Linked DNA regions of Aromatoleum aromaticum EbN1. The protein of the gene in region 1 interacts with the protein of each later gene in a pairwise test. Links are inferred from orthologs where the notes say so. Each region holds a gene or a part of one and is shown in the gene's direction. Other genes may lie near its edges. The genes, in order: EBN1_RS08540, ftsZ, ftsA and EBN1_RS03505.

Region 1 (7,754 bases):
ACTGCACTTCGAAGTCGATCGCCTGCTGCAGGAAGCGGAACGAGTTCAGGTTCTTGATTTCGCGGCGCGTGCCGAGCGGCCCGCCGGGGCGGCGCACCGAGACGTTCGCGTCGCAGCGGAACGAGCCTTCCTGCATGTTGCCGTCGCAGATGTCGATCCAGCGCACCAGCGCGTGCAGTGCGCGCGCGTACGCGACGGCCTCGGCCGACGAGCGCATGTCGGGTTCGGAGACGATTTCGAGCAGCGGCGTGCCGGCGCGGTTCAGGTCGATGCCGCTCATGCCGTGGAAGTCTTCGTGCAGCGACTTGCCGGCATCTTCCTCGAGGTGCGCGCGCGTGAGCTGCACGGTCTTCTCGTAGGCTTTGTCACCGTCGCCGACGCGGATCGTGATCGCGCCGCCCTGCACGACCGGCAGCTCGAACTGGCTGATCTGGTAGCCTTTCGGCAGATCCGGGTAGAAGTAGTTCTTGCGCGCGAAAACGCTTTTTGGTGCGACCGTCGCGCCGATCGCAACGCCGAAGCGGATCGCCCGCTCGACCGCACCGCCGTTCAGGACCGGCAGCACGCCCGGCAGTGCGATGTCGACGGCGCTCGCCTGCACGTTCGGCTCGGCGCCGAACGCGGTCGAGGCGGCGGAAAAAATCTTCGACGCGGTGTTCAGCTGCGCATGGACTTCCAGTCCGATGACCACTTCCCAGTCGTTTCTGCTCATGGTGTCAAACTCTCGTTCAGGCGGCGATCGCCGGCCGGCGCAGGTGCCAGTCGCTCGCCTGCTGGAAGCGGTGCGCGGCGTTCAGCAGGCGCGCCTCGGAAAAGTAGTCGCCGACGAGCTGCAGGCCGACCGGCAGCTCGCCCGCGCCGAAGCCGCACGGGTGCGACAGGCCCGGCAGGCCGGCGAGGTTCACCGCGATCGTGTAGATGTCCGACAGGTACATCTGCACCGGATCGTCGGACTTCTCCCCGATCGTCCACGCGGTCGTCGGGCTCGTCGGGCCGGCGATGACATCGCAGCCGGCGAGCGCAGCCTGGAAATCCTGCGCGATCAGGCGGCGCAGCTTCTGCGCCTGCAGGTAGTACGCGTCGTAGTAGCCGTGGGACAGCACGTAAGTGCCGACGAGGATGCGGCGCTTGACTTCGGCGCCGAAGCCTTCGGCGCGGCTCTTCGAATACATCTCGGCAAGGTCGCGGTATTCGGCGGCGCGGTGGCCGTAGCGCACGCCGTCGAAGCGCGACAGGTTGCTCGACGCTTCGGCCGGCGCGATCACGTAATAAGCAGGGATCGCGAGCTGCGCGTTCGGCAGGCTCACGTCCACCGTCGTCGCGCCGAGCGCGCGGTAGCCGTCGAGCGCCGCCTCGACCGCGGCGCGCACGTCGTCGGCCATGCCCGCGCCGAAAAACTCCTTCGGCAGGCCGATGCGCAGGCCCGCGAGCGGGCGGGCAGCGGCCGGCGCGGCGAGTTCGCGCGAATAGTCTTCGGCCGGCCGTTCGAGGCTCGTCGAGTCGCGCGGATCGAAACCCGCCATTGCGGTCAGGAGCTGCGCGCAGTCGGCCGCGGACGCGCCGAAGGCGCCGCCCTGGTCGAGCGAACTCGCGTACGCGATCATGCCGTAGCGGCTGACGACGCCGTAGGTCGGCTTGATGCCGGTGACCCCGGTCAGCGCCGCCGGCTGGCGCACCGAGCCGCCGGTGTCGGTGCCGGTAGCGATCGGCACGAGGCGCGCAGCGACTGCGGCCGCCGAACCGCCAGACGAGCCGCCGGGAATGCGGGTCGTGTCCCAGGGGTTCTTCGCCGGGCCGAAGTGGGAGTTCTCGTTCGACGAGCCCATCGCGAACTCGTCCATGTTGGTTTTGCCGAGGCTCACCGCGCCGGCGGTTTTGAGCAGGCTGACGACGTGCGCGTCGTACGGGCTGACGAAGTTCGCGAGCATCTTCGAGCCGCAGGTGGTCAGCACGCCTTCCGTGCAGAATACGTCCTTGTGCGCGAGCGGGATGCCGGTGAGCGGCCCGGCATCTCCCGCGGCGATGCGCGCATCGGCGGCGCGGGCAGCTTCGAGCGCGCCGTCGCGGTCGACGGTGATGAAGGCGTTGAGGCTCGCATCGAGCCGCTCGATGCGGTCGAGGAAGAGCGTCGCGAGTTCGACGCTCGAGATTTTTCGGGCGTCGAGCGCGGCGCGCAGTTCGGTGAGGCTGGCGTTGATCATATGTCGTGGGAGCGCCGCGCAGCCGGGACGAAAATGATTCGTGCGATCCCTGCCGCTGCCCGGCGCCCGCTGTTCCTTACTCGATAACCTTGGGAACGAGATACAGTCCGGCTTCGGTCTGCGGCGCGATGCGCTGGAACGCTTCGCGGCGATCGGACTCGGTGGCGACGTCGGGGCGCAGGCGCTGCGCGACGTCCTGCGGGTGGCTCATCGGCTCGACGCCGGTGGTGTCGACCGCCTGCATCTGCTCGATCAGGCCGAAAATGCCATTCAGCTTGCCGCGGGTCGCTTCGGCGTCGGCGTCGGAGAGTTCGATGCGGGCGAGCGTGGCGATGCGCCGGACCTGTTCAGTGGAGAGCGACATGAGGTAATAAAACCTGCTTAAGTCACAAAGATTTGTAGGTTATCATATTCGTTTGCCGCCTGTTCTGGCCGGTACATCTGCCCGTCTTCATTGGTCTCGGAATTGTCCATGTTTGGTTTCCTGCGCTCTTATTTTTCCAACGATCTGGCGATCGACCTCGGCACTGCGAACACGCTGATCTACGTGCGGGGCAAAGGCATCGTGCTCGACGAACCGTCGGTGGTCGCGATCCGTACCGAAGGCGGCCCGAACGCGAAACGCACGATCCAGGCTGTCGGACACGCGGCCAAACAGATGCTCGGCAAGACTCCCGGCAACATCACCGCGATCCGGCCGATGAAAGATGGCGTGATCGCGGACTTCGTCGTGACCGAACAGATGATCAAGCAGTTCATCAAGAAGGTGCATGACTCGCGGATGTTCTCGCCTTCCCCGCGCATCATCGTCTGCGTTCCCTGCGGCTCGACGCAGGTCGAGCGGCGCGCGATCCGCGACGCCGCGCTCGCTGCCGGCGCGAGCCAGGTGTACCTCATCGAGGAGCCGATGGCCGCGGCGATCGGCGCGGGACTGCCGGTGTCGGACGCGACCGGTTCGATGGTCGTCGACATCGGCGGTGGCACGACCGAAGTCGGCGTGATCTCGCTGGGTGGCATGGTCTATGCGGGGTCGGTGCGGGTCGGCGGCGACAAGTTCGACGACTCGATCGTCAATTACATCCGCCGCAACTACGGCATGCTGATCGGCGACACGACTGCGGAGAACATCAAGAAGGGAATCGGCTCCGCTTTTCCGGGCTCGGAAGTGCGCGAGATGGAAGTCAAAGGCCGCAACCTCGCCGAAGGCATTCCGCGCAGCTTCACGATTTCCAGCAACGAGATCCTCGAAGCGCTGACCGAGCCGCTGAACCAGATCGTCTCCGCGGTGAAGATCGCGCTCGAACAGACGCCGCCTGAACTCGGTGCCGACATCGCCGACCGCGGCATGGTGCTGACCGGTGGCGGCGCGCTGCTGCGCGACCTCGACCGGCTGCTGATGGAAGAAACCGGTCTGCCGGTGATCGTCGCCGACGAGCCCTTGACATGCGTCGCGCGCGGCTGCGGCATGGCGCTCGAGAAAATGGACAAGCTTGGTTCCATCTTCGCTTCGGAATAAGACGAACCCCGGGCCGCGGCGCCTGCCGCTCGCTGCTCGCCCCGCCTAGTCGCCGCGATGTCGCTGGCCGGCCATCAGTCTCCGCCCGTTTTCAAGCAAGGCCCGACGCCGCTCGTGCGGCTGCTCGTGCTCGTCTCGGTGTGCCTGGCGATGCTGGTGGCGGACCTGCGGTTCCGCTACCTCGAAGTGGTGCGCCAGGGGCTGTCGGTCGCGACCTGGCCGCTGCAGATGGCGGCAGCCGCGCCGGTCGATTTCGTCCGTGACGCGGCAGTCTATTTCGCGACGCTCGTCGAAGTGCAGCAGGACAACGCCGAGCTGCGGCGCAGCCAGCTCGATGCGGCACAACGGCTGCTGCGCTTCGAGCAGCTCGAACGCGACAACGCGCAGTTGCGGGAACTGCTGCAGATGGCTCCGGCACCGGGCGTGCGCAGCGTCGCGGCCGAAGTCCTTTACGACGCCCCCGATCCGTTCTCGCGCAAGGTGATCCTCGACCGCGGCAGCCAGCACGGCGTCGCGGCCGGGATGGCGGTCGTCAACGCGCAGGGCATGATCGGGCAGGTCACGCGCGCGTATCCGGTGCAGGCCGAAGTCACGCTGCTGACCGACAAGGACCAGGCGGTGCCGGTGCAGGTCGCGCGCAACGGCCTGCGCGGCGTGCTGTTCGGCGCGGGACTGGGGCGCATGGAGCTGCGCTTCACGTTGTCCGGAGTCGATGTGCTCCCTGGCGACCGGCTGGAAACGTCGGGGCTCGACGGCATCTTCCTCGCCGGGCTGCCGGTGGCCGAAGTCGTCAGCGTCGATCGCGAATCGCAGACTTTTGCCGTCGTCCTGTGCGATCCGGTCGCTGCCGTCGAGCGCACGACGCAGGTGCTGGTGCTCGGACGTGCCGAAGCCCCGCCGCCCCGGCCGCAGCCGCAGCCGCAGTCCCCGGCGCTGCGCCGCCCCGAGCGGAAAGGATAATCGTGCAGCCGACCCATCGATCGAGCCGCATCCTGCAGCCGGCGAAGAACTGGTTCGTGTTCCTGAGCCTGTTCGTCGCGCTCGGGCTGGCGTACATCCCGACCGGCCGCCTGCCCGGCGTGCCGGACTGGGTACCGTTGGTACTGGCTTTCTGGTGCATCCGCGAGCCGCTGCGCGTCGGCATGGGGACGGCTTTCGTGTTCGGCGTGCTGGTCGATATCGGGCAGGGCGCGGCGATGGGGCAGCACGCGCTCGCCTATGTCGTGCTCGCCTACCTCGCGACGTCCATCGCGCGCCGCGTGCTGTGGTTTCCGCCGTTGCAGCAGGCGCTGCACATCCTGCCGATGTTTTTCCTGACGCAGCTCATCATGGTGCTGGTGCGGCTCGTGGCCGGCGCCGAATTTCCCGGCTGGGAGTATTTCCTGTCGAGCTTCACGAGCGCCGCATTGTGGATTCCGCTGCACTTCCTGCTGTTGCTGCCGCAGTATCGGCCAGTGGACCGGGACGATAACCGGCCGATCTGACGATGACCGAATTCCGCACTCCCGAGGAGGAACTGGGGCGCTTTCGCCGCCGGGTGCTGGTTGCGGGCATCGTCGCGCTGGTGTGCTTCGGCCTGCTCGCGGCGCGCTTCTATTACCTCCAGGTGGTCCGCCACGACTACTTTCTCACGCGCGCCGAGGACAACCGCATCGGCCTCGTGCCGATCGTGCCGACGCGCGGTGCGATCCTCGACCGCAACGGCGTGACGCTGGCGCGCAACTTCGCCGCCTACACGCTCGAGATCACGCCGTCGCAGGTCGCCGATCTCGACGAGACGATCGATGCCTTGAGCGAGATCGTGACGATCGATGCGCGCGACCGGCGGCGCTTTCGCAAGCTGCTCGAGGAGAGCCGCAACTTCGAGAGCGTGCCGATCCGCACGCGCCTCGACGACGCCGAAGTCGCGCGCTTCGTCGCCCGGCGCTACCGCTTTCCCGGCGTCGAAGTCCAGGCGCGCCTGTTCCGCGACTACCCTCAGGGCGAAGTCGCTTCGCACGTCATCGGCTACATCGGGCGGATCAACCTGCGCGACCAGGAACGCATCGAGGAGCGCGGCGACACCGCGAACTATCGCGGCTCGGACCACATCGGCAAGAGCGGGCTGGAGCTCAGCTACGAGACAGAACTCCATGGCGTGACCGGCGTCGAGCAGGTCGAGGTGAACGCCGGCGGGCGCGCGGTGCGGGTGATATCGCGCACGCCCGCGACGACGGGCAGCGATCTCGAGCTGACGCTCGACATCGAGCTGCAGAAAGTCGCCGAGGCCGCGTTCGGCGACCGGCGCGGCGCGCTCGTCGCGATCGACCCGCGCACTGGCGGCGTGCTGGCGCTCGCGTCGAAACCGGCATTCGACCCGAACCTGTTCGTCGACGGCATCTCCACCGCCGACTGGAATGAACTCAACGATTCGCCGGACCATCCGCTGCTCAACCGCGCGATCTTCAGCGCCTATCCGCCCGGATCGACGTTCAAGCCGTTCATGGCGCTCGCGGCGCTGACGACCGGCAAGCGCACCGCGAACCAGGCGATCGCCGATCCAGGTTACTTCAGCTTCGCCGGACGCCGCTTCATGGACGACAAGGTCGGCGGCCACGGCACGGTCGACCTGCACAAGTCGATCGTCGTGTCGTGCAACACCTATTATTACCAGCTCGCGAACGATCTCGGCATCGAAGAGATCGCCGGGTTCATGGCACCGCTCGGCTTCGGTTCGCGCACCGGCATCGACATTCCCGGCGAAGCCGAAGGCGTGCTGCCGTCGCCGGCGTGGAAGCGCGGCCGCTTCAAGAAGCCCGAGCAGCAACGCTGGTACGGCGGCGAGACGATCTCGGTCGGCATCGGCCAGGGGTACAACGCCTACACTCCGGTGCAGCTCGCGAACGCGCTGGCCACGATCGTCAACGGCGGAAAGGTGTTCCGGCCGCATGTCGTGCGCCACGTGATCGACACGGCGAGCGGCGAGCGGCGAGCGATCCAGCCCGAGCCGCTCCGCCAGCTCGCGATCAAGCCGGCGCATCTGGCCGCGGTGCGCGAGGCGATGGTCGACGTCAATAAGTCCGGGACCGGTGCGCGCGCCTTCGCCGGCGCCCCGTACAGTGCCGGCGGCAAGACCGGCACCGCGCAGGTGTATTCGCTCAAAGGGTCGAAATACGTCGCCGGCCGGGTCCGCGAGCGGCTGCGCGACCACTCGTGGTTCATCGCGTACGCGCCGGCGGAGAATCCGACGATCGCGCTCGCGGTGCTGGTCGAGAACGGCGGCTTCGGCGCCCAGTCGGCAGCGCCGATCGCGCGCCAGGTCATCGACTACCATCTGCTCGGCGCGCGTCTCGACGCACCCGCGCGCGAAGACGCCGAGGCGGCGGAAGCCGAGGACGACACCCACGCCGGACACGACGCGGAGCCGACTCCGTGACCGAACCGCGCTTCAGCCCGCTCCGTCTGCTCGTCGCCGCGATCCGGCCGATCGACCCGATCCTGTTCGGCCTGCTCGCAGTGCTGCTCGGCTACGCGTTCGTGCTGATGCACAGCGCCTCGCCGGAGCGCATCGCGTCGCTGCTGGTCAATGCCGGCGTCGCCCTCGCGGCGATGTGGCTCGCTGCCCGCGTGCCGCCGCAGCGGCTGCTGTCGCTGGCGCTGCCGCTGTACGCCGCGGGCGTGCTGTTGCTGATCGCGGTCGACCTGTTCGGCGAGACGTCCAAAGGCGCGACGCGCTGGCTCGACATCGGCATCACCCGCATCCAGCCGTCCGAGATCATGAAGATCGCGATGCCGTTGATGCTGGCGTGGTATTTCCAGCAGCGCGAGGGGCACATCCGGCTGCGCGAGTTCCTCGTCGCCGGCGCGCTGCTCGCAGTGCCGGTCGCGCTGATCCTGGTCCAGCCGGACCTCGGCACGAGCCTGCTCGTCGCCGCTGCCGGCTTCTACGTGATCTTCTTCGCCGGCCTGTCGTGGAAGCTGATCGTGCCGGTCGCGCTGGTCGGCATCGTCGGCATCGGCGCGATCGTCGGCTTTGGCGACCAGCTGTGCCAGCCCGG
Region 2 (7,161 bases), 960 kb from region 1 along the record:
CGCGGTGCTGACCGAGGACGAGAAGGACCTCGGTGTGTGCCTCGTCGATATCGGCGGCGGTACGACCGACATCGCCGTCTTCACTCATGGCGCGATCCGCCACACTGCGGTGCTCCCGATCGCCGGTGACCAGGTCACCAACGACATCGCGATGGCACTGCGCACGCCGACCTCCGAAGCCGAGGAGATCAAGATCCGCCACGGCGTCGCGCTGCACACACTCGCCGATCCCGAGGAGATGATCGAAGTGCCCGGCGTCGGCGACCGGCCGCCGCGGCCGCTGTCGCGCCAGCGTCTCGCCGACGTCATCGAGCCGCGGGTCTCCGAACTGTTCGAGCTGGTGCAGGCCGAATTGCGCCGCAGCGGCTACGAGGAGCTGCTGTCGTCGGGGGTCGTGCTGACCGGCGGTTCCTCCATGATGCTGGGCATGGTGGAGCTCGGCGAGGAAGTGTTCCACATGCCGGTGCGCATCGGCTCGCCGCAGTATGCAGGAGGGCTTGCCGACGTCGTGTGCCAGCCGCGCTACGCGAACGCGATGGGGCTGGTGATGGAAGGGTCCGCGCAGCGCCGGCGGGGCATGCTGGCACGTGAAACGCGCAGTGTCCGCCAGGTGTTCGGGCGGATGAAGTCATGGTTCGAGAAGAATTTCTGAGCGGATGGGGAGTCATCCGTCGAATTTGAAGGTGCGCCCGCGTTAACCTGCTATTTAGTTATAAAATTTGCGTTTGACACTAAATGCAGTGGCCGGGAACGCAGTGCGCAAAACGGTTGATATTCAGGAGACGAGGCAAATGATCGAAATCGTTGAGAAGGAACAGACCGGCACGGTGATCAAGGTGATCGGTGTCGGCGGGGCCGGCGGTAACGCTGTCGACCACATGATCCGCGAGAATGTGCAGGGCGTGGAGTTCATCGTTGCCAACACCGACGCCCAGGCGTTGAGCCGCTGCCTCGCGCCGAACAAGATCCAGCTCGGCAGCTCCGGGCTCGGCGCGGGATCGAAACCCGAAGCCGGCCGGGCTGCCGCGCAGGATTCGCGCGATGCCATCGCGGCGGCGCTCGACGGCGCGCACATGTGCTTCATCACCGGCGGCATGGGCGGCGGCACCGGCACCGGTGCCGGCCCGGTGGTCGCCGAGATCGCGAAGGAGATGGGTATCCTGACCGTCGCGGTCGTCACCAAGCCGTTCGACTTCGAAAACCGCCTGCGGGTGGCCGAGAGCGGTATCGAGGAACTGACGCGCTACGTCGATTCCCTGATCATCGTGCTCAACGACAAGCTGCTCGAAGTGTATGGCGACGACGCCGGCTTCGAGGACTGCTTCCGCTCGGCGGACAACGTGCTGCGCAGTGCGGTCGGCGGCATTGCCGAGATCATCAATGTTCCCGGCCTCGTCAACGTCGACTTCCAGGACGTGCGCACCGCGATGGGCGAGATGGGTCGGGCGATGATGGGCTCGGCGGAAGCCGATGGCCTCGATCGGGCGCGCATCGCTGCCGAGCAGGCCGCGGTCAGCCCGCTGCTCGAAGGTACGGAACTGTCGGGCGCGCGCTGCGTGCTGATCAACATCACCGCCAGCCGCTCGCTGAAGATGTCGGAAGTGCGCGATGCAGTGAAAACGGTGCAGGCGTTCGCTGCCCCCGAAGCCTTCGTGAAATACGGCACCGTGTTCGACGAGGCGATGGAAGACCGCGTGCGCGTGACCGTCGTCGCGACCGGCCTCGGCGCGCCACGCACCGGACGCCAGCCAGTGATGCAGGTCGTGCAGGGTACGGGCACTTACGGCGCGCTCGGCGGCAACGTCAACATGGCCAATCTCGACGTCCCGGCGGTGATCCGCCACACCCGGCGCACCACCGTCGAAGCGATGAGTGCAAACGGCATGGGAACTTACGACATCCCGGCTTTCCTGCGCAAGCAGGCCGACTGACGCACCGGCGTTTCGTCCCGTTCGACAGGCGCCCCGTAGACCGCTGCCTCCGGTCGGCGTCAGGGCGCCTGTGGCCTCGCGCTCCCGCCCCAGATTTCCGCCGGAGCGAAACGCTCCTGCCGCGGTCCAATGAACCGTTGCAGGCAGTGCCGCCCGTGGACCCGCCCGGCGCGCAGGGTCCCGGAAGGCGCCGGTTGCCGTGTTAAACTGCTGGCCGGAAACAGGAATAATTCAAAAATGATCAGGCAGCGCACCCTCAAATCGATCGTCAAGGCCACCGGGGTAGGGCTGCACGGGGGACGCAAGGTCCAGCTCGTGCTGCGGCCGGCAGCGCCCGACACGGGGGTCGTCTTTCACCGCGTCGATCTCGATCCGCCGTGCGACCTGCCTGCCGATCCGTATTCCGTGTGCGACACGCGCATGTGCTCCGGACTGGAGCGCAACGGGGCGAAAGTCGGCACCGTAGAGCACCTGATGTCTGCGGTGGCCGGCCTGGGCGTGGACAATCTTCACGTCGACGTCGATGCGCCCGAGCTCCCGATCCTCGACGGCAGCGCCGGCCCGTTCGTGTTTCTGCTGCAGTCGGCAGGCATCGAGGAGCAGAAGGCGCCGAAGCGCTTCCTGCGCGTGAAAAAGGCGGTCGAGTACCGCGAGGACGACAAATGGGTGCGGCTCGAGCCGCACGACGGCTTCCGGCTGACATTCTCGATCGTTTTCAACCACCCGGCGATCGACAAGACCTCGACCAGCGTGACCGTCGATTTTGCCGAACATTCGTACGTGCGCGACGTCGCCCGCGCCCGTACTTTCGGTTTCATGCAGGATGTCGATTCGATGCGCGCCCACGGACTGGCCCTCGGTGGCAGCCTCGATAACGCGATCGTCATGGACGAATACCGCGTGCTCAATTCCGACGGCTTGCGCTACGTCGATGAGTTCGTCAAGCACAAGGTGCTCGACGCGATCGGCGACCTGTATCTGTGCGGCCACCCGCTGCTCGCGGCCTACAGCGCGCACAAGGCGGGGCACGCGCTGAACAACCAGATCCTGCGCGTCCTGCTCGAGGACCGCTCGGCGTGGGAAATCGCCACGTTCGAGCAGCCGGGAATGACTCCCGCCGCGGTGAGTCATCAGTTCGAGCTCGCGCCGGCGACCTGATCACGACGATGCTGGCCATTCGTCTTCTCGCAGTCCTTGCGGCGATCGGCATCGGCGCCTCGCTGATCGCATGGATGCTGACCGGCAATCCTCGTTATCGCCGCTGGGCGTGGAATTTCCTTCGCGCCGGCCTCGTCGTCGTCTTCGTATTCCTCGCGCTGCTCGCGCTCGAGCGGGTGTTCCTGCCGCTCGCGTGAGCGCTTCGCCGGGCCGTCCCAAGAAGCGCTCAGTCCCGCATGGCGGGACCGCGCGTAGCGCGAGGGTGCTCTAACGAGCGCTTCAGCCGGCCCGGCTGCGATCTATCAGTCGCTCCAGCGATTCGCGCAGCGGCGAATCGGCCGGCAGGCTCGATGAAAAATCGGCGAGGCTGCGCCGCCCCGCGTCCGACAGCGTCCGGTCCGGGGCAGGGCGCGGCGCTTCGCGCTCCTCGATCACCTGGACCTTGACCTGGATCGTCCGGATCGGCATGCCGGCCGCACCGAACTGTTCCGCGAGAGTCGGTGCGATCTGCTTGAGCCGCACGGCGACCGCTCCGCCATGGGCCAAGAGCACGAGAGTGTCGTTCTTGACATTGGCGACTGCGCACGCGGACGCCAGGGCCGGGGGAAGATGCTGTTCCAGCACCGCCTGAAGTTTGCGCAGGCGCGCAGCGTGGTCGCGCAAACGTGCGAGCGCGTCGCCGCTGCCGAGAAATCGCTGGATAAGCTGGGTCATGGAAGTGCGCTCGCGATCATTCCCCATGGTAGGTTTCACGCCCTGCGCCTGCAAGCGCCGCAAGGGCGGGACGTGGTCACGCCCTTGCGGCGCAGCGTGACTTGCAATACGGATCGATTCCACCCACATGCTAAACTTGCGCCTTTGCCGAATCGTCCGACCCCACCATCCATGATCTCCGGCCTACTCAAGAAAATTTTCGGCAGTCGCAATGACCGCCTGATCCGCCAGTATTCCCAGACCGTACGTGCGATCAATGCGCTCGAGCCGGAAATCTCCGCGCTGTCGGACGAGGCCTTGCAGGCGAAAACTGCCGACTTCAAGCAGCGGGTCGCGAACGGAGAGTCGCTCGACAGCATCTTGCCGGAAGCGTTCGCCGTCGTGCGCGAGGCCGGCAAGCGGGTCCACGGCATGCGGCACTTCGATGTGCAGCTGATCGGCGGAATGGTGCTGCACAACGGCAAGATTTCGGAAATGCGCACCGGTGAAGGCAAGACGCTCGTCGCGACGCTGCCCGCGTATCTCAACGCGCTGACCGGCAAGGGCGTGCATGTCATCACCGTCAACGACTACCTCGCGAGCCGTGACGCAGACTGGATGGGCCGCATCTACGGTTTTCTCGGCCTCACGACCGGCTGCAACCTGTCACGCATGGGGCATGAGGCGAAGCAGGCCGCGTACGCCTCCGACATCACCTACGGCACGAACAACGAGTTCGGCTTCGACTACCTGCGCGACAACATGGTCTATTCGACCGGCGAGCGGGTGCAGCGCGGGCTGAGCTTCGCCATCGTCGACGAAGTCGATTCGATCCTCATCGACGAGGCGCGCACGCCGCTGATCATCTCGGGGCAGGCCGAAGACCATACCGACCTCTACCTCAAGCTCAACCAGGTCGCGCCGATGCTCGCCGAGCAGGAAGGCGAAGGCGACAACGTCATCAAGCCGGGCGACTACACGCTCGACCTGAAGGCGCGCCAGGTGCTGCTGACCGAACAGGGCCACGAGAACGCCGAGCAGATCCTGACCCGGATGGGCCTGCTTGCCGAAGGCACCAGCCTCTACGACCCGGGCAACATCCTGCTCGTGCATCACCTGTACGCGGCGCTGCGCGCGCATTCGCTGTACCACAAGGACCAGCATTACGTGGTGCAGAACAACGAAGTCGTCATCGTCGACGAGTTCACCGGCCGCCTGATGGCCGGCCGGCGCTGGTCCGACGGCCTGCACCAGGCGGTCGAGGCGAAGGAAAGCGTGCGCATCCAGGCCGAAAACCAGACGCTTGCGTCGATCACCTTCCAGAACTATTTCCGCATGTACGGCAAGCTCGCCGGCATGACCGGTACGGCTGACACCGAAGCGTTCGAATTCCACTCGATCTACGGGCTGGAAACCGTCGTCGTGCCGACGAACCGGGCGATGGTCCGCAAGGACGAGAACGACAAGGTCTATCGCACCGCGAAGGAAAAATGGGACGCGGTGATCGCGGACATCCGCGGATGTGTCGAGCGCGGCCAGCCGGTGCTGGTCGGCACGACGTCGATCGAGATCAACGAGTTCCTGTCGGGCGAGCTGAACCGCGTCGATCTGTCGCACCAGGTGCTGAACGCGAAGCAGCATGAGCACGAAGCGGAGATCGTCGCGCAGGCGGGGCGCCCGGGAGTCATCACGATCGCGACGAACATGGCCGGGCGCGGCACCGACATCGTGCTCGGCGGCAGCATCGAGCGGCAGCTCGCCGCAGTACGCGACGACGAGACGCTGACGCCCGAGCAGAAGGAGGCCCGCACGGCCGCGCTGCGCGAAGAGTGGAAGCCGGTGCACGAGCAGGTGCTCGCCAACGGTGGCCTGCACATCATCGGCACCGAGCGGCACGAGTCGCGCCGCATCGACAACCAGCTGCGCGGCCGCGCCGGACGCCAGGGCGATCCGGGCAGTTCGCGCTTCTACCTGTCGCTCGAAGACCCGCTGATGAAAATCTTCGCCGGCGAACGCCTGAACGCGATCATGGTGCGGCTGAAAATGCCCGAGGGCGAGGCGATCGAGCATGCGATGGTGACGCGCTCGCTCGAATCGGCGCAGCGCAAGGTCGAGCAGCGCAACTTCGACATCCGCAAGCAGCTGCTCGAATACGACGACGTCGCGAACGACCAGCGCAAGGTCATCTATCAGCAACGCAACGAACTGCTCGAAGCCGACGACATCTCGGAGACGATCCGCGCGATGCGCCAGGGCGTGCTGCACGACAGCTTCCGCGTCCACGTGCCGGTCGACAGCGTCGAGGAGCAATGGGACATCGCGGCGCTCGAACAGGCGCTCGCGTCCGAGTTCCAGCTCCGGCTGCCGATCGGCGAATGGCTCAAGGCGGAACCGAATCTCGACGACGAGACGATCCTCAAGCGCCTCCTCGCCGCTGCCGAGGAGCAGTACGCGGTGAAGACCGCGCAGGTCGATCCGGTCGCATGGCACCAGTTCGAGCGCAACGTGATGCTGCAGAGCCTCGACACCCACTGGCGTGAGCACCTGGCGGCGCTCGATCACCTGCGGCAGGGCATCCACCTGCGCGGCTACGCGCAGAAGAATCCCAAGCAGGAATACAAGCGCGAGGCCTTCGAGCTGTTCGAGACCCTGCTCGATACCGTGCGCAACGACGTCTCCAAACTCCTGATGACGGTCCAGGTGCGCACCGAAGCACAGCTCGAGGAGGCGGAAGTGCCCCCCGAGCTCGAGAACGTGCAGTACCAGCATGCCGCTTTCGACGAGGCCCTCGGGGTCGCTACTGCTCCGGAGGCCGCGCAGGCAGCAGCGCCCGCCGGACCGAAAATCGGGCGCAACGATCCGTGCCCGTGCGGATCGGGCAAGAAATACAAGCATTGCCACGGCAAGCTGAGCTGAGATGCGATGCGCGAGGAGTTGCCGGGATTCGCCCCCGGAGCGCTCGCGCAATCGCGTGCCACGACCCGGATTCCGGTTATTCCGGGCATGGCCGATCGTTTTGACCGTGGCCACGGGCGGCCTTCCACCTCGTATCCTGTTCCACGGAGAAAACCATGCCTGTGAATCTGATCGCTGTGCAGCCGTCCGATCTCCTTCCGGTGCCCGGCGTTCGCGTCGGGGTCGCGGAGGCCGGGATCCGCAAGGCCAACCGGCGTGACCTGACGCTGATCGAACTTGCCGCCGGCAGCCGCGTCGCCGGTGTGTTCACCCTCAACCGCTTCTGCGCGGCGCCGGTGCAGCTGTGCAAGCAGCACATCGCCGGCGGCGACGTGCGCGCGCTGGTTATCAATACCGGCGTTGCGAACGCGGGCACCGGCGAACAGGGGTTGGCGGACGCCCACGCGACCTGCGTCGCGGTCGG
Region 3 (3,652 bases), 960 kb from region 1 along the record:
CGGCGGCGAGGACGGCACGGTGCAGGGGCTGCTGGAACTGCTGAAGATCCCTTACACCGGCAGCGGCGTGATGGCCTCCGCGCTGGCCATGGACAAATGGCGCACGAAAATGGTGTGGGCCGCATGCGGCCTGCCGACACCGCGCTACGCGATCCTCGCCGGGGATACCGACTGGGAGGCCGTCGTCGCCGAGTTGGGGCTGCCGATCTTCGTCAAGCCGGTGCATGAAGGCTCGAGCATGGGCGCGACGAAAGTCACCGCGGCGAGCCAGCTCAAGGCGGCGTGGGAGCGCGCGGCGCGCTTCGATGACCTCGTGCTGGCCGAGGAATTCATCGTCGGCGCCGAGCTGACGGTGCCTTTCCTCGCCGAGCGTGCGCTGCCGGTGATCCGCATCGAGGCGCCGGGCGGGAAATATGACTATCAGAACAAGTATTTCACCGATGAAACCCGCTACCTGTGCCCAAGCGGCCTGCCCGCCGAACAGGAGCAGGCGCTGCAGGCGCTGGTGATGAAGAGCGCGCGCGCGCTTGGCTGCCGCGGCTGGGGTCGCGCCGATCTGATGCTGACCGGGGACGGCCGGCCGTACCTGCTCGAGATGAACACTTCGCCCGGCATGACCGGCCATTCGCTGGTGCCGATGGCGGCCAAAGCCGTCGGGCTGGACTTCACCGCGCTGTGCCTGGCGATCCTCGAGGACGCGCGTCTTGGCTGACTTCCGTCCCGGCACCGCGTTGCGTCACGGCGGCCTCGGCGGCAACCGGGCGCCGGCACGCGCCCGCGAAAAGGAAGGATTGTGGGACAGGCCGGCGACGCTGAACCTGATTTCGGAGGTGCTGATGCTGTTCGCGGCGGTCGCGCTCGGCTACGCGCTCGTGGTGTGGTTCCTGTCGCGGCCGCTTTTTCCGCTGCGCGAAGTCGTCGTGCTGACGCCGCCGGCACAGGTCACGACAGCGCAACTCGAATACGTCGCGCGCACCGCGATCCGCGGCAATTTTTTCTCGGTCGACCTCGAGCAGGTGCGGGGGGTGTTCGAGAAGCTGCCGTGGGTACGCCGTGCGGAAGTACGGCGGCGCTGGCCGGACGTCCTCGAACTGCGGCTCGAGGAGCACCAGGCGGCGGCGTACTGGACGGTTTCGGAGAGCGGCGAATCGCAGCTCGTGAATCGCTACGGCGAAGTGTTCATCGCCGCCAGCAACGCCGACATCCCGGCTTTCTCGGGCCCGCAGGGCTCGGCGGCATACATCCAGTCGCGGCATCGCGAGTTCGAGCGCGTGCTCGAGCCGCTCGGTCGCCGTCTCGTCAGCCTGGCGCTGTCGGCGCGCCAGGCGTGGCAGTTGCGCCTCGACGACGGCCTGGTCATCGTGCTCGGCCGGGACCATGAAAAGGCCCCGACTGATCAGCGGCTGGCGCGCTTCGTTCATGCGTGGCCGAACGCGCGCGACAGCGTCGGAGTACAGGTTGCGGTAGCGGATCTCCGCTATCCGAGCGGATTCGCGCTCACTCCGGTGGGCGACTTGAAAGCAACGAAAGGCAAGCAATGAGCAAGGAATACAAGGACTTGGTCGTCGGTCTCGATATCGGTACCGCCAAGGTCACCTGCATGGTGGCCGAGTCGCGTCCGGACGGGCGCCTCAATGTCATCGGGCTCGCGACGCAGCCGACCAGCGGTCTCAAACGCGGCGTGGTTGTGAATATCGAGGCCACCGTCGATGCGATCGCGCGCGTGATCCAGGAAGTCGAGCAGATGGCCGAGTGCAAGATCCGCGACGTCTATACCGGGATCGCCGGCAGCCACATCAAGAGCTTCAATTCCAACGGGATGGTCGCGATCAAGGACAAGGAGGTCACGCCGCTGGACGTCGAGCGCGTGATCGAGGTCGCGCGCGCGATGCCGATCCCGGCCGAACAGCAGATCCTGCACATCCTGACGCAGGAGTTCATCATCGACGGCCAGGGCGGCGTGCGCGAGCCGATCGGCATGAGCGGCGTCAAGCTCGAGGTCAAGGTGCATATCGTCACCGGCGCGGTGTCGGCGGCACAGAACGTCATCAAGTGCGTGCGCCGCTGCGGCCTGGAGGTCATGGACCTGATCCTGCAGCCGCTCGCGTCGAGCTACGCGGTGCTGACCGAGGACGAGAAGGACCTCGGTGTGTGCCTCGTCGATATCGGCGGCGGTACGACCGACATCGCCGTCTTCACTCATGGCGCGATCCGCCACACTGCGGTGCTCCCGATCGCCGGTGACCAGGTCACCAACGACATCGCGATGGCACTGCGCACGCCGACCTCCGAAGCCGAGGAGATCAAGATCCGCCACGGCGTCGCGCTGCACACACTCGCCGATCCCGAGGAGATGATCGAAGTGCCCGGCGTCGGCGACCGGCCGCCGCGGCCGCTGTCGCGCCAGCGTCTCGCCGACGTCATCGAGCCGCGGGTCTCCGAACTGTTCGAGCTGGTGCAGGCCGAATTGCGCCGCAGCGGCTACGAGGAGCTGCTGTCGTCGGGGGTCGTGCTGACCGGCGGTTCCTCCATGATGCTGGGCATGGTGGAGCTCGGCGAGGAAGTGTTCCACATGCCGGTGCGCATCGGCTCGCCGCAGTATGCAGGAGGGCTTGCCGACGTCGTGTGCCAGCCGCGCTACGCGAACGCGATGGGGCTGGTGATGGAAGGGTCCGCGCAGCGCCGGCGGGGCATGCTGGCACGTGAAACGCGCAGTGTCCGCCAGGTGTTCGGGCGGATGAAGTCATGGTTCGAGAAGAATTTCTGAGCGGATGGGGAGTCATCCGTCGAATTTGAAGGTGCGCCCGCGTTAACCTGCTATTTAGTTATAAAATTTGCGTTTGACACTAAATGCAGTGGCCGGGAACGCAGTGCGCAAAACGGTTGATATTCAGGAGACGAGGCAAATGATCGAAATCGTTGAGAAGGAACAGACCGGCACGGTGATCAAGGTGATCGGTGTCGGCGGGGCCGGCGGTAACGCTGTCGACCACATGATCCGCGAGAATGTGCAGGGCGTGGAGTTCATCGTTGCCAACACCGACGCCCAGGCGTTGAGCCGCTGCCTCGCGCCGAACAAGATCCAGCTCGGCAGCTCCGGGCTCGGCGCGGGATCGAAACCCGAAGCCGGCCGGGCTGCCGCGCAGGATTCGCGCGATGCCATCGCGGCGGCGCTCGACGGCGCGCACATGTGCTTCATCACCGGCGGCATGGGCGGCGGCACCGGCACCGGTGCCGGCCCGGTGGTCGCCGAGATCGCGAAGGAGATGGGTATCCTGACCGTCGCGGTCGTCACCAAGCCGTTCGACTTCGAAAACCGCCTGCGGGTGGCCGAGAGCGGTATCGAGGAACTGACGCGCTACGTCGATTCCCTGATCATCGTGCTCAACGACAAGCTGCTCGAAGTGTATGGCGACGACGCCGGCTTCGAGGACTGCTTCCGCTCGGCGGACAACGTGCTGCGCAGTGCGGTCGGCGGCATTGCCGAGATCATCAATGTTCCCGGCCTCGTCAACGTCGACTTCCAGGACGTGCGCACCGCGATGGGCGAGATGGGTCGGGCGATGATGGGCTCGGCGGAAGCCGATGGCCTCGATCGGGCGCGCATCGCTGCCGAGCAGGCCGCGGTCAGCCCGCTGCTCGAAGGTACGGA
Region 4 (4,651 bases), 1.1 Mb from region 1 along the record:
GATCGTTCCCCGGCCGAACGCATCCGGCGCTTTGCGGCGATCCTCATCGACGCTGGCATCGTCACGACGACCCGCAAGACGCGCGGCGACGACGTGAACGCGGCCTGCGGGCAGCTCGCCGGACAAGTGCAGGACCGGTCGCGGCGCACGGTCAGGCTGGTGAAGCCGATGGAGGGCCGCTGAGGATGCGCCGGTTCGCGGGACGGCTGCTCCTTTGCGCTGTCGTGTTCGGGCTGACTGCGTGCGCGGCCCCATCGGGGGCAGGACGCCCGATCGCGGAGCGACCGGTCTCCGACGTGCCGGCGACGAATCCGGCGACGGCGAGCGCCAAGGTCCACGTGGATCTCGGCATGGCCTATCTACAAGTCGGGCGCTACGCGGTTGCGCTCGACGAGGGGCGGGCGGCTCTCGCGAGCGATCCCGCGTACTCGCCGGCGTATCACCTGATGGGTCTCGTCTATATGTTCATCGACGACCGGAACGCGGCGCGCGACAATTTCCAGCGCGCACTGCAGAAGGCGCCGAACGACCCCGAATTCAACAACAGCTATGGCTGGTTCCTGTGCGTGTCGGGGCAGGAAGCGGAAGGGCTCGAACGGCTCGCGCTCGCCGCGCGCAACCCCTATTACCGCACGCCTTCACGGCCCTACGCGAACGCGGGCCTGTGCCATCTGCGGCGCGGCAACGATGCTGCGGCCGAGGCCGAGTTCCAGCGCGCGGCAGAGCTCGACCCATCCAACGCGCAGGCGCTCTACCACCTTGCCGCGATCGCCTACCGCCGCGGCGACTACGAGCTTGCGCGGAACCATCTCGTGCAGTTGCACCAGCAAAGCGAGCCGTCAGCGGAGTCCGTATGGCTCGGTGTGCGCACCGAGCGCAAACTCGGCAATCGTGAGGCCGAGTCGAGCTACGCGGCGCAACTGCGCGGCCGTTTTGCCGATAGCGGGGAACATCGGGCAATGAAACAGGGAAATTACGAGTGAACGACGTTCATCGTGAAGAGGACGCGACCCCGGTCGAGCCGGCTGCTGCCGCATCTGTCGGACAGATCCTGCGGCGTGCACGCGAAGCCCGCCACGAGACCGTAGGCGACGTCGCGTACGCATTGAAACTGACTTCCCGGCAGATCGAGGCGATGGAAGCCGAGCGCTTCGAGCTGCTGCCAGGGCCGGCGTTTGTTCGCGGCTTTCTGCGCAATTACGCGCGGTATCTCGGGATCGATCCGGCCGCGCTGCTCGCCGGCCTCGCAAAAAACGCCGCTGCGATGCCGGTCGAACTCGCTCCGCTGTCGAATGCCGAAGGTGTGATGCCGAGCGGCAGGGCGGCGCGTTCCGCTCGTCTGCCGGCAGCGCTGGTTGCCGGCGCCTTATTGACCGTTGTCGTCGCGGGATGGTTTTTCGACTGGTTCCAGATGCCGGATACCGAAACCGCGACTGTCGAATTGGCGCCGTCCGAAGGGGAGGCAACGCCATTGCCGGTGCCGCTCGAACCTCCGTCCGCGGCCGAGCCCGACGTGGCGCCGCAACTGTCCTCGCCTGCTGCGGTGACGCCGGATGGCGTGGCGGCGAACGACGTGCCGCCGCAGGCGCCCGCCGCGGCGCCTTTGGCGGAAGCCGCTCCCGCGTCCATTGCGGAAGACAGGGCGACCACCACCGTTCCCGCCGGACTGCCGGGCGTCGAACACCTCGTGTTTCGTTTTGCCGGTGAATCGTGGGTGGAGGTGCGCGACGCGACGGGGAAGGTCATTTTTTCCGGCCTCAATGCGGCGGGCAGCACCCGTACGGTCCAGGGCCAGCCGCCGTTCGGGCTCGTCGTCGGCAACGCGCAAAAGGTCACGACGGAATTTCGCGGCCAGCCGCTGGACCTTGTTCCCCATATTCGCGTCGGCGTCGCAAAGCTGACCGTGAAGTGAGCTGAAATGGCAACGAATTCTTCTTCGGGATCACTCGTCCGTCACAAGACCCGGCAGGTCAGGGTGGGGCGCATCAGCATCGGTTCGAACGCGCCGGTGGTCGTGCAGTCGATGACGAACACCGACACCGTCGACGTGCTCGGAACCGCAATGCAGGTCGCCGAGCTCGCCCGCGCCGGCTCCGAGCTCGTGCGCATCACGGTCAATAACGAGGCGGCCGCGAAAGCCGTGCCGCATATCCGTGATCGCCTGCTGGCGCTCAACGTCGACGTGCCGCTCGTCGGCGACTTCCACTACAACGGGCACAAGCTGCTCTCCGAGCATCCGGCCTGCGCCGAGGCGCTGGCGAAGCTGCGGATCAATCCGGGCAACGTCGGCGCGGGCGCGAAGCGCGACCCGCAGTTCGCCGCGATCGTCGACATCGCGTGCCGCCACGACAAGCCGGTGCGCATCGGCGTGAACTGGGGGAGCCTCGATCCGTCGGTGCTGGCGCGCGTCATGGACCAGAACGCGAAGCTCGCACAGCCGCGCGACGCGAACGCGGTGATGCGCGAAGCCCTCGTCGTCTCGGCGCTGGAGTCGGCGGCGAAAGCCGAAGAATATGGGCTCGGGGGCGACCGCATCATCCTGTCGGCGAAAGTGTCGAGCGTGCAGGACCTGATCGCGGTGTATCGCGATCTGGCGGCGCGCTGCGACTATCCGCTGCACCTCGGGCTGACCGAAGCGGGAATGGGGTCGAAAGGCATCGTCGCCTCGACCGCGGCGCTCGCGGTACTGCTGCAGGAAGGCATCGGCGACACGATCCGCATCTCGCTGACGCCGGAACCGAACGGCAGCCGCGCGCAGGAAGTCGTCGTCGCGCAGGAAATCCTGCAGACGATGGGCCTGCGCGCGTTCACGCCGATGGTGATCGCGTGCCCGGGGTGCGGGCGCACGACCAGCACTTTCTTCCAGGAACTGGCGTCGGGCATCCAGTCCTACGTGCGGGACCAGATGCCGGTGTGGCGCGAGCAGTACGACGGCGTCGAGAACATGACCGTCGCGGTGATGGGCTGCGTCGTGAATGGGCCGGGCGAGAGCAAGCACGCCAACATCGGCATCTCGCTGCCCGGCACCGGCGAGACTCCCGCGGCACCGGTGTTCGTCGATGGCGAGAAAACCGTCACGCTGCGCGGCGACAATATCGGCACCGAATTCAAGGCCATCGTCGACGACTACGTGGCCACCAGATACGTGAAAAAGGCGGGCTGAACCGTCAGCTTATGACAGAAAAAAAACCGATGATTCAGGCCTTGCAGGCGGTACGCGGGATGAACGACATCCTGCCCGACGAGGCCGAAGCCTGGGAGCATTTCGAAGATATCGTCCGCGACTGGTTGCGCAGCTACGGCTACCGGCCGATCCGCATGCCGATCGTGGAGCCGACGCCGCTGTTCAAGCGCGCGATCGGTGAAGTCACGGACATCGTCGAGAAGGAAATGTACTCTTTCGAGGACGCGCTCAACGGTGAACAACTGACGCTGCGCCCGGAGGGCACGGCATCGTGCGTGCGCGCGGCGATCCAGCACAAGATGCTGTCCGCCGGCGCGCAGCGCCTCTACTATCACGGCCCGATGTTCCGCCACGAGCGGCCGCAGAAAGGGCGCTACCGCCAGTTTCACCAGATCGGCGTCGAGGCGCTGGGCTTCGACGGTCCCGATATCGACGCCGAACACATCCTGATGTGCGCGCGCCTGTGGGACGATTTCGGGCTGGAGGACGTCAGGCTGGAGCTGAACTCGCTCGGCTCCTCCGACGAACGGGCGCGCCACCGGGCGGAACTCGTCGCGTACCTCGAGAGGCATCGCGAGCGCCTCGACGACGATGGCAGGCGGCGCCTGCATACGAATCCGCTGCGCATCCTCGACACCAAGAACCCCGAACTGCAGGACCTCGTCGATAACGCGCCCAAGCTGCTCGATTTCCTCGGCGAGGACTCGCTGAAGCACTTCAATGGCGTACAGGTGCTGCTCAAGGACGCTGGCGTGCCGTACCGCATCAACCACCGGCTCGTGCGCGGCCTCGACTATTACAACCGTACCGTGTTCGAGTGGGTCACGACGCGGCTCGGCGCGCAGGGCACGGTGTGCGCGGGCGGCCGCTACGACGGTCTCGTCGAACAGCTCGGCGGCCGTCCGGCGCCGGCGGCCGGTTTCGCGATGGGCATCGAGCGGCTGCTCGCGCTATGGCGCGAAAGCGGCGGCGAGGCCGAACCGGCCCAGCCGGACGTGTACGTCGTCCACCTCGGCGAGCAGGCTCAGCGCCTCGCGTTTCGCGCCGCCGAGGCCCTGCGCAGCCATGGTTTCGCGGTGTTGATGCATTGCGGCGGCGGCAGCTTCAAGTCGCAGATGAAGAAAGCGGACGCAAGCGGGGCGCCGGTCGCAGTCGTGATCGGTGACGACGAGGCGGCGACGGGGGAAGTCGGCCTGAAGCCGTTGCGCGGCCCCGGCGGCCAGCAGCGCGTCGCGCTCGATGGCCTCGCCAATGCAGTGGCCGAATGCCTGTTCACGGAAAATGAGGAAGAAGATGGCAGTTTATGACCTGGAAGAACAGGAGCAGATTTCCGAGCTGAAGGCCTGGTGGGCCCAGTACGGCAAGCTCGTGACGACGCTCGCAGTGGCGGCGGCGCTCGCGTCGGTCGGCTGGCAAGGCTTCAGGTGGTACCAGAACAAGCAGGCGAGCGAGGCCGGCGCGCTGTAT

What was found.
Region 2: the proteins of EBN1_RS08540 (region 1) and ftsZ interact in binary tests that used the Escherichia coli proteins (3 or more experiments, as listed by UniProt). The link is inferred for Aromatoleum aromaticum EbN1 from one-to-one orthologs.
Region 3: the proteins of EBN1_RS08540 (region 1) and ftsA interact in binary tests that used the Escherichia coli proteins (3 or more experiments, as listed by UniProt). The link is inferred for Aromatoleum aromaticum EbN1 from one-to-one orthologs.
Region 4: the proteins of EBN1_RS08540 (region 1) and EBN1_RS03505 interact in binary tests that used the Escherichia coli proteins (3 or more experiments, as listed by UniProt). The link is inferred for Aromatoleum aromaticum EbN1 from one-to-one orthologs.

What each region holds. Positions count from the first base shown.
Region 1 is NC_006513.1:1,807,487-1,815,240, forward strand. The notes cover bases 1,923-4,695. They hold EBN1_RS08540 (rod shape-determining protein), read left to right. Parts: upstream 1,923-2,673; coding sequence 2,674-3,717; downstream 3,718-4,695. Other genes in these bases: gatA (Asp-tRNA(Asn)/Glu-tRNA(Gln) amidotransferase subunit GatA), read right to left, coding at 1,923-2,201; gatC (Asp-tRNA(Asn)/Glu-tRNA(Gln) amidotransferase subunit GatC), read right to left, coding at 2,278-2,565; mreC (rod shape-determining protein MreC), read left to right, coding at 3,775-4,677; mreD (rod shape-determining protein MreD), read left to right, coding at 4,680-4,695. In the rest of the region: Asp-tRNA(Asn)/Glu-tRNA(Gln) amidotransferase subunit GatB, read right to left, coding at 1-712; more of gatA, read right to left, coding at 729-1,922; more of mreD, read left to right, coding at 4,696-5,201; mrdA (penicillin-binding protein 2), read left to right, coding at 5,204-7,132; rod shape-determining protein RodA, read left to right, coding at 7,129-7,754. UniProt on the Escherichia coli protein: Forms membrane-associated dynamic filaments that are essential for cell shape determination. Acts by regulating cell wall synthesis and cell elongation, and thus cell shape.
Region 2 is NC_006513.1:844,756-851,916, reverse strand. Bases 1-2,861 are described here. They hold ftsZ (cell division protein FtsZ), read left to right. Parts: upstream 1-791; coding sequence 792-1,931; downstream 1,932-2,861. Other genes in these bases: lpxC (UDP-3-O-acyl-N-acetylglucosamine deacetylase), read left to right, coding at 2,169-2,861; ftsA (cell division protein FtsA), read left to right, coding at 1-652. Outside these bases: more of lpxC, read left to right, coding at 2,862-3,089; EBN1_RS04050 (hypothetical protein), read left to right, coding at 3,098-3,286; EBN1_RS04045 (DciA family protein), read right to left, coding at 3,369-3,803; preprotein translocase subunit SecA, read left to right, coding at 3,975-6,698; bifunctional glutamate N-acetyltransferase/amino-acid acetyltransferase ArgJ, read left to right, coding at 6,854-7,161. UniProt on the Escherichia coli protein: Essential cell division protein that forms a contractile ring structure (Z ring) at the future cell division site. The regulation of the ring assembly controls the timing and the location of cell division.
Region 3 is NC_006513.1:850,380-854,031, reverse strand. The notes cover bases 653-3,652. They hold ftsA (cell division protein FtsA), read left to right. Parts: upstream 653-1,537; coding sequence 1,538-2,767; downstream 2,768-3,652. Other genes in these bases: ftsZ (cell division protein FtsZ), read left to right, coding at 2,907-3,652; EBN1_RS04070 (cell division protein FtsQ/DivIB), read left to right, coding at 705-1,541; EBN1_RS04075 (D-alanine--D-alanine ligase), read left to right, coding at 653-712. In the rest of the region: more of EBN1_RS04075, read left to right, coding at 1-652. UniProt on the Escherichia coli protein: Essential cell division protein that assists in the assembly of the Z ring. May serve as the principal membrane anchor for the Z ring.
Region 4 is NC_006513.1:744,853-749,503, reverse strand. Bases 1-2,945 are described here. They hold EBN1_RS03505 (RodZ domain-containing protein), read left to right. Parts: upstream 1-979; coding sequence 980-1,912; downstream 1,913-2,945. Other genes in these bases: ispG (flavodoxin-dependent (E)-4-hydroxy-3-methylbut-2-enyl-diphosphate synthase), read left to right, coding at 1,919-2,945; pilW (type IV pilus biogenesis/stability protein PilW), read left to right, coding at 186-983; rlmN (23S rRNA (adenine(2503)-C(2))-methyltransferase RlmN), read left to right, coding at 1-183. Outside these bases: more of ispG, read left to right, coding at 2,946-3,163; hisS (histidine--tRNA ligase), read left to right, coding at 3,193-4,491; EBN1_RS03490 (tetratricopeptide repeat protein), read left to right, coding at 4,478-4,651.